One region of the Streptomyces sp. UG1 genome, then DNA from elsewhere that is predicted to be linked to it. Evidence: riboswitches for the same ligand, from Rfam matches in the RefSeq annotation. Region 1 holds a riboswitch; the other holds the start of a gene.

Region 1 (4,439 bases):
GCCGAGTTCCTTCCAGTCGTCCAGGCCGGAGTTGAAGCCGACGACCGGGATGCCGGCCGACGTGGCCTTGGCGACCACGGCCTTCATGGCGCTGGGCTTGGCCGCGGTCAGGGCGATGCCGTCGACCTTCTGGTCGATGGCGTTCTGCACCAGGTTGGCCTGGTTGCCGGCGCTCGGGTCGCTGGAGTAGACCAGCTTGACATTGTCCTTGGCCGCGGCGGCCTCGGCGCCCTTGCGGATCAGGTCCCAGAAGGTGTCACCGGGGGCCGCGTGGGTGATCATGGCCACGGTCATCCGGGGAGTGCCGGCCTTGCCCGCCGAGGCGTCCGCCGAGCCCTCCTCGGACTCCTTTCCGCCGGAGCTGCTGGAGCATCCTGCGGCGAACAGGGTGGCGGCCAGGGCGGCGGCCGTCAGGGTGGCGGCTCGGTGGTGTCTGCGCATGTCCCATGCACCTCGCTGTGCTAGTAGGGGCGGGTTCTCAGGTGGGGGGAGGTTCACGGGTACCGCCCATTGGATATCGACTGGAGCGCTGCACTAGCGCGCTCTAGTGGCAGGTACTATGCGGCTGTCCGCAGATGATGTCAATGGCTTTGTCAGGACGTATCGACAAAGGAGATGTGGCAGGGGGTGTCACCGAGTGCGGACGGCCCGCCGGCCAGGGGCGATGCGAGACCACCCCGCCTCGAAAGAGACGGGGTGGTGACGTCCGGGCGAGTGACCGCTCAGGCGGGCCGTATCGCGCTGTGGATCGCCGACTCGCCGGCGTAGTGGATCGATTCCTCGCGGATGACCGCCCCCGGTCCCGGGGCGTGGATCATCATGTCGCTGCCGGAGTAGATCCCGACGTGGCCGACGTGGAAGAGCACCAGGTCACCGGGTTCGAGGTAGGTCAGGGCGACCCCGCGTCCGGCCGTCGCCTGCTCCTGGGCGGTGCGTGGCAGCGTGATGCCGGCGGACTTCCAGGCGGCCTGGGTGAGACCGGGGCCGTCGAACGCCTCCGGGCCGGTCGTGCCCCAGACGCAGGGCTTGCCGACCTGTGCGCGAGCGAACTCCAGGGCGCGGATGGCCCGGGTGTCCTGTGATGCCGTGGAGGTGAGGGCGGTGCTCGGGGCCGGGGCTGTGCCCGAGGGCGGTGGCTGGCTCGGGAAGGGGGCGGTGAGGGGGGCCGTGAATGGGGCCGAGGCCGTGCCCGGGGTCGACGTCTGGCTCAGGGCGGGGGCGGTGAGGGGGTCCGTCAACGGGGCCAGGGGCGGCGTCTGGCTCAGGGCGGGGGCCGTGAGGAGGTCCGTGACCGGGGCGGTGAGGGGGTCCGTGACCAGGGCCGGGGCTGGGGCGGAGGCCAGGGAGGGCGTCGGCCAGGCCGTCGCGCCGGGCGGGACCGTGGTGAGGTCGGCGGCCGACTGGGCCTGCAGCGCCTGCCACTGCTCCTCGGCCGAGGGCTGGACCTGGGCCGGTAGGGCACCCCAGGTGTCGGTGGCGGCGGGCAGGGCGCCGGCCGTCGTCAGCGGGTCGTTCTGCCGCATGGCGTACATGGACAGCAGCTCGCGGGCCCGGTCCAGCTTGCGCTGGTTCTGTTCCTTGGTCGTCCGCAGCCCGGACCGCTGCTGGGGGTCGGCCGCCGCCGGTTCGGTGGCCGGGGCGGACGAGGGGGGCCGGGCGGGGATCGCCGGCATGACCTGGGTCGCGGCCTGAGGGTCCGCCTCCGGAGCGGCCGGCAGGGCGGCGAGCGGGCCGGCGGGCAGCTCCGCCGAGGGAGCCGTTCCGGTGGCCGGCCCGGCCGTCAGCTCCAGTGGCGCGCGGCCGGAGGACTCCCGTGCCGGGTCGGCGCCGTCCAGCGCCCGCGCGGGCCTCGGCGGCGCCGCCGGGACGATCGGACCGAGATTCGCACGCGCACCGTCGAACCACTGCCGGGTGACGCGGTCGAGGGAGCGGTCGCCACGCCTGCCGTCCTCGCCCCGGGGCGGGGCGGCGGGCGCGCGTCCGGCGTCCGCCGGCCGGGCGGCGCGCCCCGGCGGTCCCGTCGACGACGCACGGGTGGCGTTGAAGGTTCCCGAGTCGGTCTCGGCCCGGTTGTAGAGAGCGGCGACGCGTCGGTTGACCTCCTCGCGGCTCGGTGACTCGTCCGCGAGTGAGGGGGTGGCGCCCGCCGTCTGACCGAGCAGGGCCACCGAGGTGAGGGCCGCCGACGCGAGTGCGGAGTTGCGCATGCCGGGCAGGCTGAGAGCCCCCGGCCGCGCGGTGCCTTCCGGCGCCATGGGCGACGTACTCCTTCCGTACTCCGCCTACCGAGTTAGCTGACGGGTTCGGGCGGTCGGTTCCGGAAGGTGTGCCCTACGGCCCCTGCCCCGAAAGGCGATTGGGCCGATTCACCCCAAGTTCGGTTGGGTCCCCGGCTCCGGTGAACCTCGATGGCGCACCGGACTCGGCGGAGGCCGCGCGTCCCGACGGGGTTCGCCGGAGGTCGTCGTGCGGCCTGATCCGTAACCTAGCCAACTTGTGCGGCTCCCGTGAAGGTTGAGGCGTTAAATGTCCGATACGTTTTTGTGACCTTTGACGCTTGGAGGGGAACGACCGCCGGATTCACTTCGTTTCGCGTCGGTTCCGCCACGCTTCGTAGTGATCCAGGATCGTCTGCTCGATCGGGCGGTAGCTGATGCCGAGTTCGCCGACGCTGCGGCTGTTGTCCACCCGGAACCGGATGCCGAGGTGTTTGCGGATGTAATCCTGCGTCAGTCCGAAGGCGGGGCCGAGGACACGTACCGGCCAGTGGGGGAGCGCGGTGCGCGGAAGGCGGAGGTCGCGCGGATGGCGGGTGCGCAGGATGCGGGACATCTCGTGGAACGACGTCATGGTTTCGGCGGCCACGATGTAGCGGCCCTTGGCGTCCGGGTTCTCGGCCGCCGCGATGTGCGCGTCGGCCACGTCGCGCACGTCCACCGTGGTGAAGCTGAAGTCCGGGGCGCCGTAGCAGAAGTAGCCCTTGAACAGCTCCTGGAGCAGGAACAGGCTGCCGGACTCGGAGGCGGGAGTGAGGGAGGGCCCCAGGATCAGGCCGGGGTTGACCGACACCATGCGCCAGCGGTCCTGGGCGGCCTCCGCCTCCCACGCCGCGCGTTCGGCGACCGTCTTCGCGTAGTGGTACGGGTTGTTCTCCACCGTGCTGGTGGTGTTGAAGTACCGCTCCGAGAGGACACCGTCGTCCATGTCCAGGACATCCGCGTAGTCGCCGAAGATGGCGCCCACGGTGGAGGTGAACACGAGCCTGTCCACCGTCGGCGTCCGCTCGATCGCCGCCAGCACATTGCGGGTGCCGAGCAGGGCCGGCTCGACCATCTCCCGGCGGCCGTCCTTGATCTTCTCCGGCATGCGGAACGGCGAGGCCACATGGAACACCGTCCGGCACCCGGCCATCGCCCCGTCGAAGGAGCCCTCGGACAGCAGGTCCGCCTCGAACAGGGACAGCCGACCGGGGTACGCCTCCTGCATCTCCCGCAGCGGCCGCACCTTCGCCGTGGCGGCCGTGTCGCGCACCGTGGCGTGGACCCGGTGGCCGCGCTCCAGGAGCCGCCTGACCAGATGACTGCCGACGAAGCCGCTGCCGCCGGTCACCAGCACGGCCGCCGAGCCGTCCGAGCCCACGCCCCTCACCCCTCACATCGTGCGGTCGGGGGTCACCCTATGACGCCGCGTCACCAGCGCGGCAGCCGCAGCTCGTACTCCGGGTGGATCCGCCGCATGTAGCCCGTGTCGTCGCGGGAGCGCACCCCCGAGTCGACGTACAGCCGGTGCAGCCGGTCGAGGGCGTCGTGGTCCAGCTCGACGCCGAGACCCGGGCCGGTGGGCACCTCGACCGCACCGTCGCGCAGTTCGAGGACGCCGGGGACGATCACGTCGTCGGCCGAGTTCCACGGGTAGTGCGTGTCGCAGGAGTGGTCGAGGTTGGGGATGGCCGCCGCCACATGGGTCATCGCGGCGAGACTGATGCCCAGGTGCGAGTTGGAGTGCATCGACAGCGCGATGCCGAACGCCTCGCAGACGGCCGCCAGTTCACGAGTGCGGCGCAGGCCGCCCCAGTAGTGGTGGTCGGTCAGCAGCACCTGGATGGCGTTCTGTTCGATCGCGGGCTTGAGGTGCTCCCAGGCGATCACGCACATGTTGGTCGCCAGTGGCAGCGGGGAGTCCTTCGCCACCTCGGCCATGCCCGCGATGCTCTTGGTGGGGTCCTCCAAGTACTCCAGTACGCCGTCCAGTTCGCGGGCGACGTACGTCGACGTCTCCACCGTCCAGGCCGTGTTGGGGTCCAGCCGCAGCGGCCGGCCGGGGAACGCCTCCGCCAGGGCCCGGATCGCCGCGATCTCCTCGTCGGGCGGGAAGACCCCGCCCTTGAGCTTGAACGAGCGGAAGCCGTACCGCTGTTGCATCAGCCGGGCCTGCTCGAC
Region 2 (4,439 bases), on a different contig from region 1:
CACCTCGGCGGCGAACCGGCGGATGTCGCGCTCGCGCGCGACGGCGGCGATGTGCTCGAGGAGGGCGGAGGCGACGCCGCGGCCCTGGTGGGCGTCCTGGACGAGGAAGGCGACCTCGGCCTCGTCGGCCGGTGCCGACGCGGGCATTCCGTCGGCGCCGATCCGGTCGTAGCGTACGGTTGCGATGAACTCGCCGCCCACCGTGGCCGCGAGTCCCACCCGGTCCACAAAGTCGTGGTGCGTGAAGCGGTGGACGTCCTTGGCGGACAGTCGCGGGTAGGGCGCGAAGAAGCGGTAGTACTTCGACTCGTCCGACACCTGCTCGTAGAAGCTGACCAGGCGCTCGGCGTCATCAACGGTGATGGGGCGGATGCGTGCGGTGCCGCCGTCGCGCAGCACCACGTCGGCTTCCCAGTGGGCGGGGTACTCGTGCCGGTCCGAGGCGCTCTGCATGGGGCCCAGAGTACGGCTCGCGTCCGACAACGGCGCGGGGCAGTCTGTTCAGGACGTCACGGCGGGTCGAGGCCGCGACCCGACGGTCACTTGGGAGGGGACGTTCGTCCCGTTCCGGCATGCTTCACGAGTGTGGGAAACTGGTCTAGACAACCCTGAACACCGAAGGGCAGCATCACATGGCTGAGCGCCGCGTCAACGTCGGCTGGGCCGAGGGCCTCCACGCCCGCCCCGCCTCCATCTTCGTCCGAGCCGCCACGGCCGCAGGCGTCCCGGTGACAATCGCCAAGGCCGACGGCAACCCCGTCAACGCGGCCTCCATGCTCGCCGTCCTGGGCCTGGGCGCCCAGGGCGGCGAGGAGATCGTCCTCGCCTCCGACGCCGAGGGTGCGGACGTCGCCCTCGACCGTCTGGCGAAGCTGGTCTCCGAGGGCCTCGAGGAGCTGCCCGAGACGGTCTGAACGACCTGAGCGGGACTCCGCAAACAAGCGGTGAAGCCGCGTCCGCCTTTCCGGCGGGCGCGGCTTCGCTGTTTTCGTTCGGACGTCGCCGGAATTCACGGCACAGCGGCGGCGCACCCGAAAAAGGGCAGCGTGAATTCACCGCCGCCGAATATCTGCTCTTTGTATACGGCGCCCGTGTTAATGCCGCAGGCTCGACATGTTTACGGCATGTTGCGAATTCCTCACACGCTCCGTGCGCTCGCCGCCCGAGCCGAAGCGCAGCCGGTGCGCGGACAGCGTGCGCTCGGTGTGCAGCGCCGTCATCGCGCGGGCGCGTTCGCCGTCGCCGCGCGCCACCGCGTCCACGATCGCGCCGTGCTCGGTCCAGGACTCCACGGGGTTGACCGGCGCCTCCACGGAGTACATCCAGGCGATCTTGTGCCGCAACTGGGTCAGCATCGAGGTCAGGGCGGGGCTGCCGGAGGCCTGGGCCAGCGTCTCGTGGAACCAGCCGCCCAGGGAGCGCAGGTCGTCGCTGTTTCCCCGCCTGGCCCGCTCCTGGCCCAGCCTGACCAGGCCGCGCAGGACCTTCAGATGGGCCTCGGTGCGCCGCTGGGCGGCCCGGGCCGCGCCGAGCGGCTCCAGGAGGGTGCGCATCTCCAGCAGGTCGGCGGCCTCCTGCTCGGTGGGTTCGGCGACGCACGCGCCCGCGTGCCGCCGGGTCACCACGAAGCCCTCCGCCTCCAGGGTGCGCAGCGCCTCGCGCACGGGGACGCGGGAGACGCCGTAGCGGCGCGCGAGCAGTTCCTCGGTGAGCCGACTGCCGCGCTCGTAGACACCGGCGACGATGTCGTCCCGGATCGCCGTGCACACCGAATGCGCCGGAATACGCATGAGCGACCTCCGCCTTAATCCCCGTGAAACGTCGACGAATGACGTGTTCCCAGTGACTCTATTGCAACCGGCCGGAATTTCCGACGGCGGGCCGGAATCCATGGATATTTTTTGGTCAGGCGATCGCTCGGAAACGCCGAAAGCCCCGGCGTACGGGCCCGGGGCTTCGGGGGCTGGCGCGAGGGCGTCAGACGTTCACGCCGTGCGAGCGCAGGTAGGCGACCGGGTCGATGTCGGAGCCGTACTCCGGCGTGGTGCGGGCCTCGAAGTGCAGGTGCGCTCCGGTGACGTTGCCGGTGGCGCCGGACAGGCCGATCTGCTGGCCCGGGGTGACGGTCTGGCCCACCGAGACGCCTATGGACGACAGATGACCGTACTGGGTGTACATGCCGTCGTTCATCTTGATCACGATGTTGTTGCCGTACGACCCGCCCCAGCCGGCCTCCACGACGGTGCCGGAGCCGACCGCGTGGACGGAGGTGCCGGTGGCGGCGTGGAAGTCGACGCCCGTGTGGCTGCCGGAGGACCAGACGGCGCCGCCGGACTTGTAGCCCGTGGAGATGTACGAGCCGGAGATCGGGGCGACGTAGGACAGCAGGCGCTTGCGCTCGGCCTCGCGGGCGGCGCGCTCCTTGGCCTCGCGCTCCTGCTTGGCCTTCTCGGCCGCCTTGAGGCGCGCGGCCTCCTTGGCGGCCTGCTGCGCGGCGGCGGCCTCCTCGGCGGCCCGCTCCTGGGCGGCGGCCTGGGCGTCGAGCTGGTCGGCGATCGAGTTGTCGACGGTGATGACGGGGATGAGGCCGGTCTGCTCCGCGGCGGACTCGGCGGCCAGCGCCGGAGCTGCCAGGGTGCCCATGACGCCGGTGGCGGTGATCGCGGCGGCGCCGGCCGCGCGGGCCGTGGTGCGCTCGAACCGGCTGGGCCGGCGATGCTTCCCGGCGGGGCGGCTCTTCCCGGTGGCGCAGGTGAACGCCATGTGGTGGCTGGTCCTTTCCTTCCCTCTCGCCTACCGGGTTAGCTGACGGGTTCGGAGCAGGAAGGTCTCCTACGGACCCCCTCGCGGCTGCGCGGGCGCCCGATTCACCCCAGGGACTTCGGGTGGGTCCCCGGCTCCCCTGGCTCGCGCCGTACGGGGACTCGGCGATGGCTGTCCGGTGCCGCGGGTGCGGCGCACTGCCTGACGGACAGCCCGGAAGACGCTAAGCGGGACATCTCTCAATCCCCAAACGGATCAGGGTTTTTGTAGCGCATCCCACAGGCCAGACAGGCAACCTCTCCCCAATTCGGGCATAAAGGGGCCCTGGTGACTCTTTCGTCACCAGGGCCCCTACGCGCGCGTGCCGGCGTCCGGCGCCGGGCTCGTGAGCTACTCGGCCGCCACGACGGTGACTTCGCCGATGCCGAGGGCCTCGACGGGCTCACGGATCTCGGCCGCGTCGCCGACCAGGATCGTCACCATACGGTCCACCGGGAAGGCGCTCACGGCGGCCGCGGTGGCCTCGACGGTGCCGGTGGCGGCGAGCTGCCGGTACAGCGTCGCCTGGTAGTCGTCGGGCAGGTGCTGCTCGACCTGGTCCGCCAGTGTGTTCGCCACGGACGCTGCGGTCTCGTACTTCAGCGGCGCCACCCCGACGAGGTTCTGCACCGCGAAGTCCCGCTCGGCGTCGGTGAGCCCCTCGGCGGCGACACCGCGCAGGACCTTCCACAGGTCGTCCAGGGCGGGGCCGGTGTTCGGGGTGTCGACGGAGCCGCTGATGGCGAGCATCGCCGCGCCCGTGCCGTCCGGCGCGGAACGCAGCACCTGGGCGAAGGCGCGCACACCGTAGGTGTAGCCCTTCTCCTCGCGCAGGACCTTGTCCAGACGGGAGGTGAGGGTGCCGCCGAGGCAGTAGGTACCGAGCACCTGCGCGGGCCACACGCGGTCGTGCCGGTCGGGTCCGACGCGGCCCATCAGCAACTGTGTCTGGACGGCGCCGGGGCGGTCGACGATGACGACGCGACCGGTGTCGTCGGCGGTCACCGGCGGGACGGGGCGCGGTTCGCCCGTGGAGCCGGTCCAGGCGCCCAGGGTGTCGCCGAGCAGGGCGTCGAGGTCGACGCCGGTGAGGTCGCCGACGACCACGACGGTGGACGTGGCGGGCCGTACATGCCGCTCGTAGAAGGCGCGTACACCCGCGGAGTCGATGCCGGCGACCGTGTCCTCGGTGCCCTGGCGCGGGCGGGACATGCGCGAGGTCGGCGGGAACAGCTCCTTGGACAGCTCCTTGGCGGCCCGGCGCGAGGGGTTGGCCAGCTCGTGCGGGATCTCGTCGAGCCGGTTGCGCACCAGGCGCTCGACCTCGGCGTCGGCGAACGCGGGCGCCCGGAGCGCGTCGGCGAGCAGGCCGAGCGCCTTGGGCAGACGGGAGACGGGCACCTCGAGGCTGACGCGGACACCGGGGTGGTCGGCGTAGGCGTCGAGGGTGGCGCCGCAGCGCTCCAGCTCGGCGGCGAACTCCTCGGCGGTGTGCTTGTCGGTGCCCTCGGACAGGGCGCGCGCCATGATCGTGGCGATGCCGTCGAGGCCCTTGGGCTCGGCGTCCAGGGGCGTGTCCAGGAGCACCTCGACGGCGACGACCTGCTGGCCGGGGCGGTGGCAGCGCAGGACCGTCA

The links. Region 1 has a riboswitch for cyclic di-AMP ahead of ACP4J3_RS03315 (NlpC/P60 family protein). Riboswitches for the same ligand answer to the same signal wherever they lie in the genome.
Region 2: it holds a riboswitch for cyclic di-AMP, as region 1 does, so the genes downstream of both, ACP4J3_RS42030 (M23 family metallopeptidase) here and ACP4J3_RS03315 (NlpC/P60 family protein) in region 1, are expected to answer to the same signal.

Annotation. Positions count from the first base shown of each region.
Region 1 is NZ_JBNGGG010000002.1:229,592-234,030, reverse strand. Features, by position in the region: gene ACP4J3_RS03320 (sugar ABC transporter substrate-binding protein) at 1-441, opposite strand, end outside; gene ACP4J3_RS03315 (NlpC/P60 family protein) at 723-2,255, opposite strand; cyclic di-AMP (ydaO/yuaA leader) riboswitch at 2,264-2,438, opposite strand; gene ACP4J3_RS03310 (NAD-dependent epimerase/dehydratase family protein) at 2,581-3,648, opposite strand; gene ACP4J3_RS03305 (glucarate dehydratase family protein) at 3,690-4,439, opposite strand, start outside.
Region 2 is NZ_JBNGGG010000050.1:61,361-65,799, reverse strand. Features, by position in the region: gene ACP4J3_RS42045 (GNAT family N-acetyltransferase) at 1-453, opposite strand, end outside; gene ACP4J3_RS42040 (HPr family phosphocarrier protein) at 633-914, shown strand; gene ACP4J3_RS42035 (GntR family transcriptional regulator) at 1,095-1,790, opposite strand; gene ACP4J3_RS42030 (M23 family metallopeptidase) at 1,978-2,763, opposite strand; cyclic di-AMP (ydaO/yuaA leader) riboswitch at 2,776-2,940, opposite strand; gene ACP4J3_RS42025 (M16 family metallopeptidase) at 3,154-4,439, opposite strand, start outside.